Regions from separate parts of the Oerskovia sp. NPDC060338 genome, predicted to be linked through region 1. Evidence: predicted binding sites of a transcription regulator. Region 1 holds the regulator's gene; the other holds the start of a gene.
What was found. Region 1 encodes HspR, which represses chaperone genes until heat shock. Its sites were predicted from a motif close to AAGTTGAGTCNNNNNGACTCAACTT; they were not measured.
Positions count from the first base shown of each region.

Region 2: a site for HspR is predicted at 2,128-2,152, ahead of clpB (ATP-dependent chaperone ClpB). Genes of this name have one in related genera too.

Region 1 is NZ_JBHXCQ010000001.1:89,969-94,156, reverse strand. It holds gene dnaK (molecular chaperone DnaK) at 1-466, shown strand, start outside; gene grpE (nucleotide exchange factor GrpE) at 463-1,092, shown strand; gene ACFWGN_RS00430 (DnaJ C-terminal domain-containing protein) at 1,330-2,340, shown strand; gene ACFWGN_RS00425 (heat shock protein transcriptional repressor HspR) at 2,418-2,966, shown strand; gene ACFWGN_RS00420 (DUF1540 domain-containing protein) at 3,142-3,450, shown strand; gene ACFWGN_RS00415 (hypothetical protein) at 3,586-4,188, opposite strand, start outside.
Region 2 is NZ_JBHXCQ010000012.1:22,803-26,990, reverse strand. It holds gene clpB (ATP-dependent chaperone ClpB) at 1-2,077, opposite strand, end outside; gene ACFWGN_RS15275 (hypothetical protein) at 2,363-2,953, shown strand; gene ACFWGN_RS15270 (alpha/beta hydrolase) at 3,143-4,102, shown strand; gene ACFWGN_RS15265 (cation diffusion facilitator family transporter) at 4,128-4,188, opposite strand, start outside.

The DNA of each region.
Region 1 (4,188 bases):
CAAGGAGCAGAAGATGACCATCACCGGTGGCTCCGCGCTGCCGAAGGAGGACATCGACCGCATGGTCAAGGAGGCCGAGGAGCACGCGGCCGAGGACAAGAAGCGTCGCGAGGAGGCGGAGAACCGCAACCAGGCCGAGGCGTTCGTGTACTCGACCGAGAAGCTCGTCGCGGAGAACAAGGAGAAGCTCCCCGCTGAGGTCGTCACCGAGGTCGAGGCCGACATCGCGTCGGTCAAGACGGCGCTCGAGGGCACCGACGCGGAGGCCGTGAAGTCGGCCCACGAGAAGCTCCTGGCCTCGAGCCAGAAGATCGGCGAGGCGCTCTACGCCGCTGCCGAGCAGGAGCAGGCCGCGGGCAACCAGGGTGCTGCCGACGCTGACGCCGCTGCGGCCGCCGGCGCCCCGTTCGCGCCCGACGAGGACATCGTCGACGCGGAGATCGTGGACGAGGACGACAAGAAGTGACGAGCGACGCCCAGGGCCCCGAGGAGCTCGGCTCCGAGGACCAGCCCTTCCACTTCACCGACAAGCGCAAGGTGACCCCGGAGGGGCAGCCCAAGGAGGCTGCCCCCGAGGGGGCCGGCTCGGCCGGGGACGACGCCGAGCAGGACCCGCTGGCGGGGCTCGACTTCGAGCCCACCGGCGAGGCCGGGGACGACGCAGCGCTCCTCGCTGCGCAGTCCGAGGCGGCTGCTCACCTCGACGCCCTCCAGCGCGAGCGGGCCAGCTTCACCAACTACCGCAACCGGTCGCTGCGTGACCAGGAGGCCGCGCGCGTCAAGGGCGTCGAGGACGTCCTGGGCGCGCTCCTGCCGGTCCTCGACGACATCGACCGGGCCCGCCAGCACGGCGAGCTCGACGGGCCGTTCGTCGCGATCTCCGACAAGCTCGACGCGAGCCTCGCGAAGTTCGGCATCGAGCGGTACGGCGTCGTGGGCGAGGAGTTCGACCCGAACGTCCACGAGGCGCTCATGCACCAGGTGGACCCGGAGGCCACGTCGGCCACGGTCAACATGGTCATCGAGCCGGGCTACCGGATCGGCGAGAAGGTCGTGCGCGCAGCGCGCGTCTCGGTCGTCGGACCGGAGTAGGACGGTCGTGGGCGCCCGGTCCTCCGGGGCCGGGCGCCCACGTCCCCGGATGCCCGACGACGGAGCGCACCTTCCGCGCGAAGGTGGCGCTCCGCCGTCGGGCAGGCCGGGAGAGCAGGTCCCCGGACCTGGTGCACCACTGAACGACAGAACGAGCGAACGACTGAAAGAACACCAAGACTTCATCCATCAGACGACCACCGGCCCCCGGCCGGTGACACCACGAGAGGAGGCGCCTTGACCGGTCAGGACTGGATCGAGAAGGACTTCTACGCCGCGCTCGGCGTCCCCAAGGATGCCGACGACGCCGCGATCAAGAAGGCGTACCGCAAGCTGGCCCGTACCTACCACCCCGACCAGAACCAGGGTGACGCCAAGGCCGAGGCGAAGTTCAAGGAGATCGGCGAGGCCTACGCGGTCCTCTCCGACGCCGAGCAGCGCCAGCAGTACGACGCGATCCGTGCCATGGCCGGCGGGGGCGCCCGCTTCTCCGCAGGAGCCGGCGGGCCCGCCGGCGGGGCCGGAGGATTCGAGGACATCTTCGGCGGCATGTTCGGCGGTGGTGGTGGCGGCGGAGGCCGCGTGCGGTACTCCACGCAGACCGGCGGAGGCGGAGGCTTCGAGGACATCCTCGGGTCGATGTTCGGCGGCGGAGGAGCCCAGACGGGCTTCCGCCCCAACGCGGTCCGGCCGCAGGACGGGGCCGACGTGCACTCGTCCGCGACGCTCGGGTTCCGGCCCGCCGTCGAGGGCGCGACCGTCACCGTCTCGACCGAAGGACGCACCGTCACGGCCCGCATCCCGGCCGGGGTGCGCGACGGCCAGAAGATCCGCCTGCGCGGCAAGGGTCGCCCGGGCGTCGCGGGCGGAGCGCCCGGCGACCTGGTCATCACGGTGCACGTCACGCCGCACCCCGTGTTCTCGGTCGACGACAAGCACAACCTGCGGCTCACGGTCCCCGTGACGTTCGCCGAGGCCGCGCTCGGCGCGACCATCGAGGTCCCGACGCTCGACGGCAAGCCCGTCAAGGTCAAGGTCCCCGCAGGCACGCCGTCCGGTCGCACGCTGCGCGTCAAGGGCAAGGGCGTCAAGACAGCCAAGGCCACCGGTGACCTGCTCGTCACGATCCAGGTCGTCGTGCCGCAGAAGCTCACGAAGGCCGCCAAGGAAGCGGTCGAGCAGCTCGCGGCGGCGACCGACGGCGAGAACGACGTGCGCTCCGACCTGTTCGGACGCGCCGCGGAGTAGCAGGAACCGGGCGCGACGAGGCCCGCGAGGCCTCGTCGCGCCCGTCCCACGAGAGCAGAATGGTGAGAGGAGGACGCATGGTCAGGAGAGATCCCGGAGCGGCGACGGCGCAGGTGCCGTTCAACGCGTACGACGACGCCCCCGTGCTCGCCATCTCGCAGGCCGCGGCGCTCGCCGGCATGCACCCGCAGACGCTGCGCCAGTACGACCGGCTGGGACTCGTGACCCCGCGCCGCACCATGGGGCGCGGGCGCCGGTACTCGCAGCGCGACGTCGCCAAGCTCCTCGAGGTCCAGCGGCTCTCCCAGGAGGAGGGCATCAACCTCGCAGGCATCCGTCGCATCCTCGCGCTCGAGGAGCAGGTCGACCAGCTCGAGTCCCGGCTCGACGCGCTCTCGGCACGCCTCGAGGGCGGACGGGTCTTCGCCGCGGGGGTCAGTGGCGACGTGGTCATGGTCCCGCGCGGCCGGCGGGTCCGACGAGGGAGTCCGGAGGACGCCGGGCGCAGCGTCGCAGGGCAGAGCACGGAGACCCGTGCGCTGGTGCTGTGGCGTCCCGGGCGCGGGGACTGTGGCGTCCCGGGCGCGGGGACTGAGCCCCGTCGGAGTGCGTTCCAGAACGTGTGAAAAAACTGCGGCCGGCAATTCCGTGGACATTTACGTGAGGTCTGCGTGACGTAAAAACGGTGGAATTCCGCCGAAGTGAGTGAGGCCTTGCTTCCTGTACAAGGGCTGCGACAGGGAATACCGTGAAGGAAATGCACGGTCGGACGCCCCGCCCCTTCGAGCAAGGAGAAGTCCCATGAGCAGCCTGATGGAGTTGCCCCAGGTCGTCGAGTGTTCGATCGACGGATGCGGATACAACCACGAGCACGGGTGCCACGCCGGTGCCGTGACGATCGCCGCCCACGGCGGCGAGGCCGAGTGCGCCACGTTCATCCCTCTCACGGCCAAGGGAGGCCTCGAGAAGGTCATCGCCCACGTCGGCGCCTGCCAGCGCGGGGAGTGTGCCCACAACGAGGCGCTCGAGTGCAACGCCTCCTCGATCCGTGTCGGAGCGGGCCCCCTGGGTGCCGACCACGCGGACTGCCTCACCTACGCTCCTCGCTGAGCGAGCCGGAACCCCCGCGCGACGTCCCCCCTCTCGCGCGATCCCCTCGACGCCCCGCTCGTCCCTCGCCGGACGCCGGGGCGTCGAGCCGTCTACGGGACCTGGCGGCGCGTGCGTGATCCGTCGAGGGCCAGGTCAGCGCCCGAGCGCCTGGAGCAACGCCGCGGCTCCCGCATGAGCCGTCGGGAGCGGCTCGACCCAGACGCGCGGAGGTCGCCGGAGCACCGCGGTCACGCCGTACGAGAGCGCCGTGCGTTCGATCCGGTGCCGCAGCTCGGCGCGCAGCGGCTCGAGGTCAGGGCTGCGCTCGCACAGCGCCGCGTAGACGCCCGCACCGAGCGTCGCGACCGGATGGCCCGTGCCGAAGACCTCGCTGAAGATCTTGCCCATCGCGGCGGCCCGGGCGATCCTCTGCCATCCGTCGAGCCGGTCGACCGCGACGTCCACGAGCAGCAGGCAGTGCGTGCGGGACGCGGGCCGGCCGCTGCGTTCGCCCGCACCGTACGTCTCGCGCAGGCGTTGTACGAGGTACTCGGGGGTGGCCAGACCCGACCGCGGGTCGGTCGTGAGCGGGACCAGGAGGCTCGGCTCGTTGCCCCGGACCCAGCCGGTGCTCAGGGCGCGCAGGGTGTCGAGCCCGGGCTCGGTGCCCCAGGCGCGGAACAGGCACGCGAGATCGTCGATCGTCTCGCCCATGCTGATGCCGACGTGTCCCCGAGCCTCGCCGAGCCGGTCGGC
Region 2 (4,188 bases), on a different contig from region 1:
CCTTCTCGACCTCGTCGAGCAGCACGACCGAGTACGGCCTGCGCCGCACGGCCTCGGTGAGCTGGCCGCCCTCCTCGTAGCCGACGTAGCCCGGAGGGGCGCCGACCAGGCGCGAGACGCTGTGCTTCTCGCTGTACTCCGACATGTCGATGCGCACCATGGCTCGCTCGTCGTCGAACAGGAAGTCCGCGAGCGCCTTCGCGAGCTCGGTCTTGCCGACGCCCGTGGGCCCGAGGAACAGGAACGAGCCCGTGGGGCGGTCGGGGTCCGCCACTCCCGCGCGCGAACGTCGTACGGCGTCCGACACCGCGGCCACCGCGGCCTTCTGCCCGATCAGGCGCTTGCCGATCACGTCCTCCATGTGGAGGAGCTTCTCGGACTCGCCCTGGAGCATGCGGCCCGCCGGGATGCCGGTCCACGCGGACACGACCTCGGCGATCTCGTCCGCGCCGACCTTGTCGGCGATCATCGGCGCCTGCGGTGCCGTGGCGGCCTCGTCGCTGTCGATCGACGCCTCCTCCTGCTCGGCGGCCTGGAGCTGCTCCTGGAGCTGCGGGATCTCGCCGTACTGGATGCGACCCGCGGTCTCGAGGTCGCCCTCGCGGATGGCCCGCTCGACCTGGACGCGCAGCTCGTCGAGCTTGGCGCGCAGGTCACCGACGCGGTTGTGGCCCGCCTTCTCGGCGTCCCAGCGTGCGGTCAGCGCGGACAGCTCCTCGCGGCGGTCGGCCAGGTCGGCGCGCAGCTTCTCGAGGCGTTCGCGCGACGCGGGGTCGTCGGACTCGGAGAGCACGACCTCCTCCATCTCGAGGCGCGTGACGGCCCGCTGGAGCTCGTCGATCTCGACGGGCGAGGAGTCGAGCTCCATGCGCAGGCGCGACGCGGCCTCGTCGACCAGGTCGATCGCCTTGTCGGGGAGCTGGCGGCCCGTGATGTAGCGGTCGGAGAGCGCGGCGGCGGCCACGAGCGCCGAGTCGGCGATCGTCACCTTGTGGTGCGCCTCGTAGCGCTCCTTGAGCCCGCGCAGGATCGCGACCGTGTCCTCGACCGAGGGCTCGCCCACGAAGACCTGCTGGAAGCGGCGCTCGAGGGCCGGGTCCTTCTCGATGTGCTCGCGGTACTCGTCGAGGGTCGTGGCGCCGACCAGGCGCAGCTCGCCGCGCGCGAGCATGGGCTTGAGCATGTTGCCCGCGTCCATGGCGCCCTCGCCGCCGGCCCCCGCACCGACCACGGTGTGGAGCTCGTCGATGAAGGTCACGACCTCGCCGTCGGAGGACTTGATCTCCTCCAGGACGGCCTTGAGCCGCTCCTCGAACTCACCGCGGTACTTGGCTCCCGCGACCATGGCCGCGAGGTCGAGCGAGATGAGCTTCTTGCCCTTGAGCGAGTCGGGGACGTCGCCCGCGACGATGCGCTGGGCGAGACCCTCGACGACGGCCGTCTTGCCGACACCGGGCTCACCGATCAGGACAGGGTTGTTCTTGGTGCGCCGCGACAGCACCTGCACGACGCGGCGGATCTCCGAGTCACGCCCGATCACGGGGTCGAGCTTGCCCTCGGCTGCGGCAGCGGTGAGGTCCTGGCCGTACTGCTCGAGGGCCTTGTAGGTGCCCTCGGGGTTGGGGCTGGTGACGCGGCCCGAGCCGCGGACCGCGGGCAGGGCCGAGCGCAGCGCGTCCGCGCTCGCCCCGGCGTCCGTGAGGATCTGCGCGGCGGGCGAGGAACCTGCGGCGATGCCGATGAGCAGGTGCTCGGTCGAGACGTACTCGTCCCCCATGCCCTGGGCCTCCTTCGAGGCCAGGTCGAGGGCGGTCGACGTCGCTCGCGACGCCGTCGGCTGCGCGACCGCCGAGCCGCTCGCGGTGGGCAGCGCGACGAGCGCCGCGCGCACCTTCTGGCCGATGGCCTGGGCGTTCGCACCCACGGCGTCGAGGAGCCCGACGGCGACGCCCCCCTCCTGCGTGAGCAGCGCGGCGAGCAGGTGGACGGGTTCGAGCTGGGGGTTGCCCGCGGCCGAGGCGGTCTGGATCGCCTCGCCGATGGCCTGCTGGGACATGGTGGTGAACTTGGTGTCCATGGGGTCTCCGGTACTTCTGGGGTCTGGGTCTACCTGGATCAACGCGACCAAACTTGAGCCTATTCCACTCAAGCCTGTCCGTCATGTCGGCAGCCGGGCACGACGGCTGCCGTCCCAACGGGTGGTTCCCCTTTTCTCGTCCCGTGATCCACGGGATGCTGGGGGCGTGACTACACGACGGCTCGAACCTTCTGCCACCTTCGCACCCGACCGTGGCGACCGCACGACGGCACCGGCCCGCCCGATGGCCCCGCGCCCCTCCGACCCGACCGCCGGGGGTGCCCTGTGAACATCACCCTCGTCGCGATCGTGGTGATCGTGCTCCTCGGGCTCGTCGTCATCGGGCTCGTCACCTGGCTGCTCCTGCGTCCCCGCAAGGCACCCGCAGCCCAGCCGTACGGGTACGGCGCCCCCGAGGGACACCCGGCCCAGCCTCCGTACCCTGGGCAGTCGGCATACCCGGCCCAGCCGGCGTACCCCGGGCAGCCCGCGCTCACGGGTCAGCCGCCGTATCCGCCGCAACCTCCGCACGCGGTCGAGGCCGGGGCCCAGGCCGTCCCGGTCGACCAGTACGCACCCCAGCAGACCCCGCCGGCACCTCCGGCGCCGGCTGCCGGACAGCAGTTCGCCCCGCCGCACGCACCCGCTCCGCAGGTTCCCGCCGCGCCCGCGCAGCACGCGCCTCCGGCCGCCCCTCCGCAGCCCGTGCAGACCTGGACGGCAGAGGTCACCGAGCCCGGGACCGAGCAGGCCGACGACTCCGAGCTCGACGAGACCACGCGCCTGCGCGAGGACCTGCGCCCGGCCCCGGCGGCGGCGCCCCCGGCCCCCGCCGGCCCGCCCGCTCCTCCCGCGAGCCCTGCACCTCCCGCCTGATCGGCGGTCCTCGCCCGCGCGCCAGGACGGGCGCCCTGACACGGCTCCGCGGGCGACGGCGCGGTGACCACCCGGCCGTGCCGGGACGAGCGGGACCTCGAGGTCCCGCTCGTCCTGACAGGCCCCCCCGCGGGGGGCACAATGGCGGCACCGCGATACCGCCCGAGTACGCGGGCGAAGGGCTGCACCATGACGAACGGCTGGCACCAGGACGTCCTCGGCCCCGAGTGGGTCGCCCGCACGCTCGACCTCCCCGACGGCGACACCGCGACGCTCGTCCGCAAGGCGACGCCCCCCGCGGGAGGTGAGCGACGCCGTCGGGCCGTGCTGTACGTCCACGGGTTCGTCGACTACTTCTTCCAGGCCCATCTCGGGGACGCGTTCGAGGACCACGGCTACGCGTTCTACGCGATCGACCTGCGGGGCTACGGCCGCTCGCTCGCGCACTGGACCGAGGCGGGCAAGGACCCCAACATGGTCGACGACCTGAGCGTCTACGCCCAGGACCTCGACGCCGCGGCCGCCACGATCCGGGCCGAGGGGCACGACGAGCTCGTCGTCGTGGGGCACTCGACGGGCGGCCTCGTCACGAGCCTGTGGGCCAACGCACGGCCGGGAAAGGTCGCCGCCCTCGTCCTCAACAGCCCGTGGTTCGACCTCAACTCGAGCTGGTTCGACCGTGTGGTCTCGACCCGGGTGATCGACGTCGTCGGGCGCTTCGCCCCTCGCCTGAAGGTCGGGTCGCTCGACGACGCCTACGGGCAGGCGTTGCACACCGGGACCGGGGGCGAGTGGGACTACGAGCTCGGCTGGAAGCCCCACGAGGGCTTCCCCGTCCGGGCCGGCTGGCTGCGCGAGATCCGTCGCGGGCACGCGCAGGTCGCGCGCGGTCTGCACATCGAGTGCCCCGTGCTCGTCCTGACCTCGACGCGGTCCGGACCGAACAAGGGCTGGCACCCCGAGGTCATCACGACGGACAGCGTCCTGGACGTCCAGCACATCAAGGACCGCGCCCCCGGGCTCGGCGACGACGTGACGCTCGTGGAGATCGAGGGCGGCGCGCACGACCTGGTCCTGTCCCCCGAGCCCGCGCGCAGCGCGTTCCTCGACGAGGTGCTCGGCTGGCTCGACGCGCGGCTGCCCGCCTGACGAGGCGCGCTGCGCGCCTCGCGCGCTAGCTCGGCTCGTCCGACGGCACCAACGACCGCTCGCTCGCCGGGGACACCGAGATGACG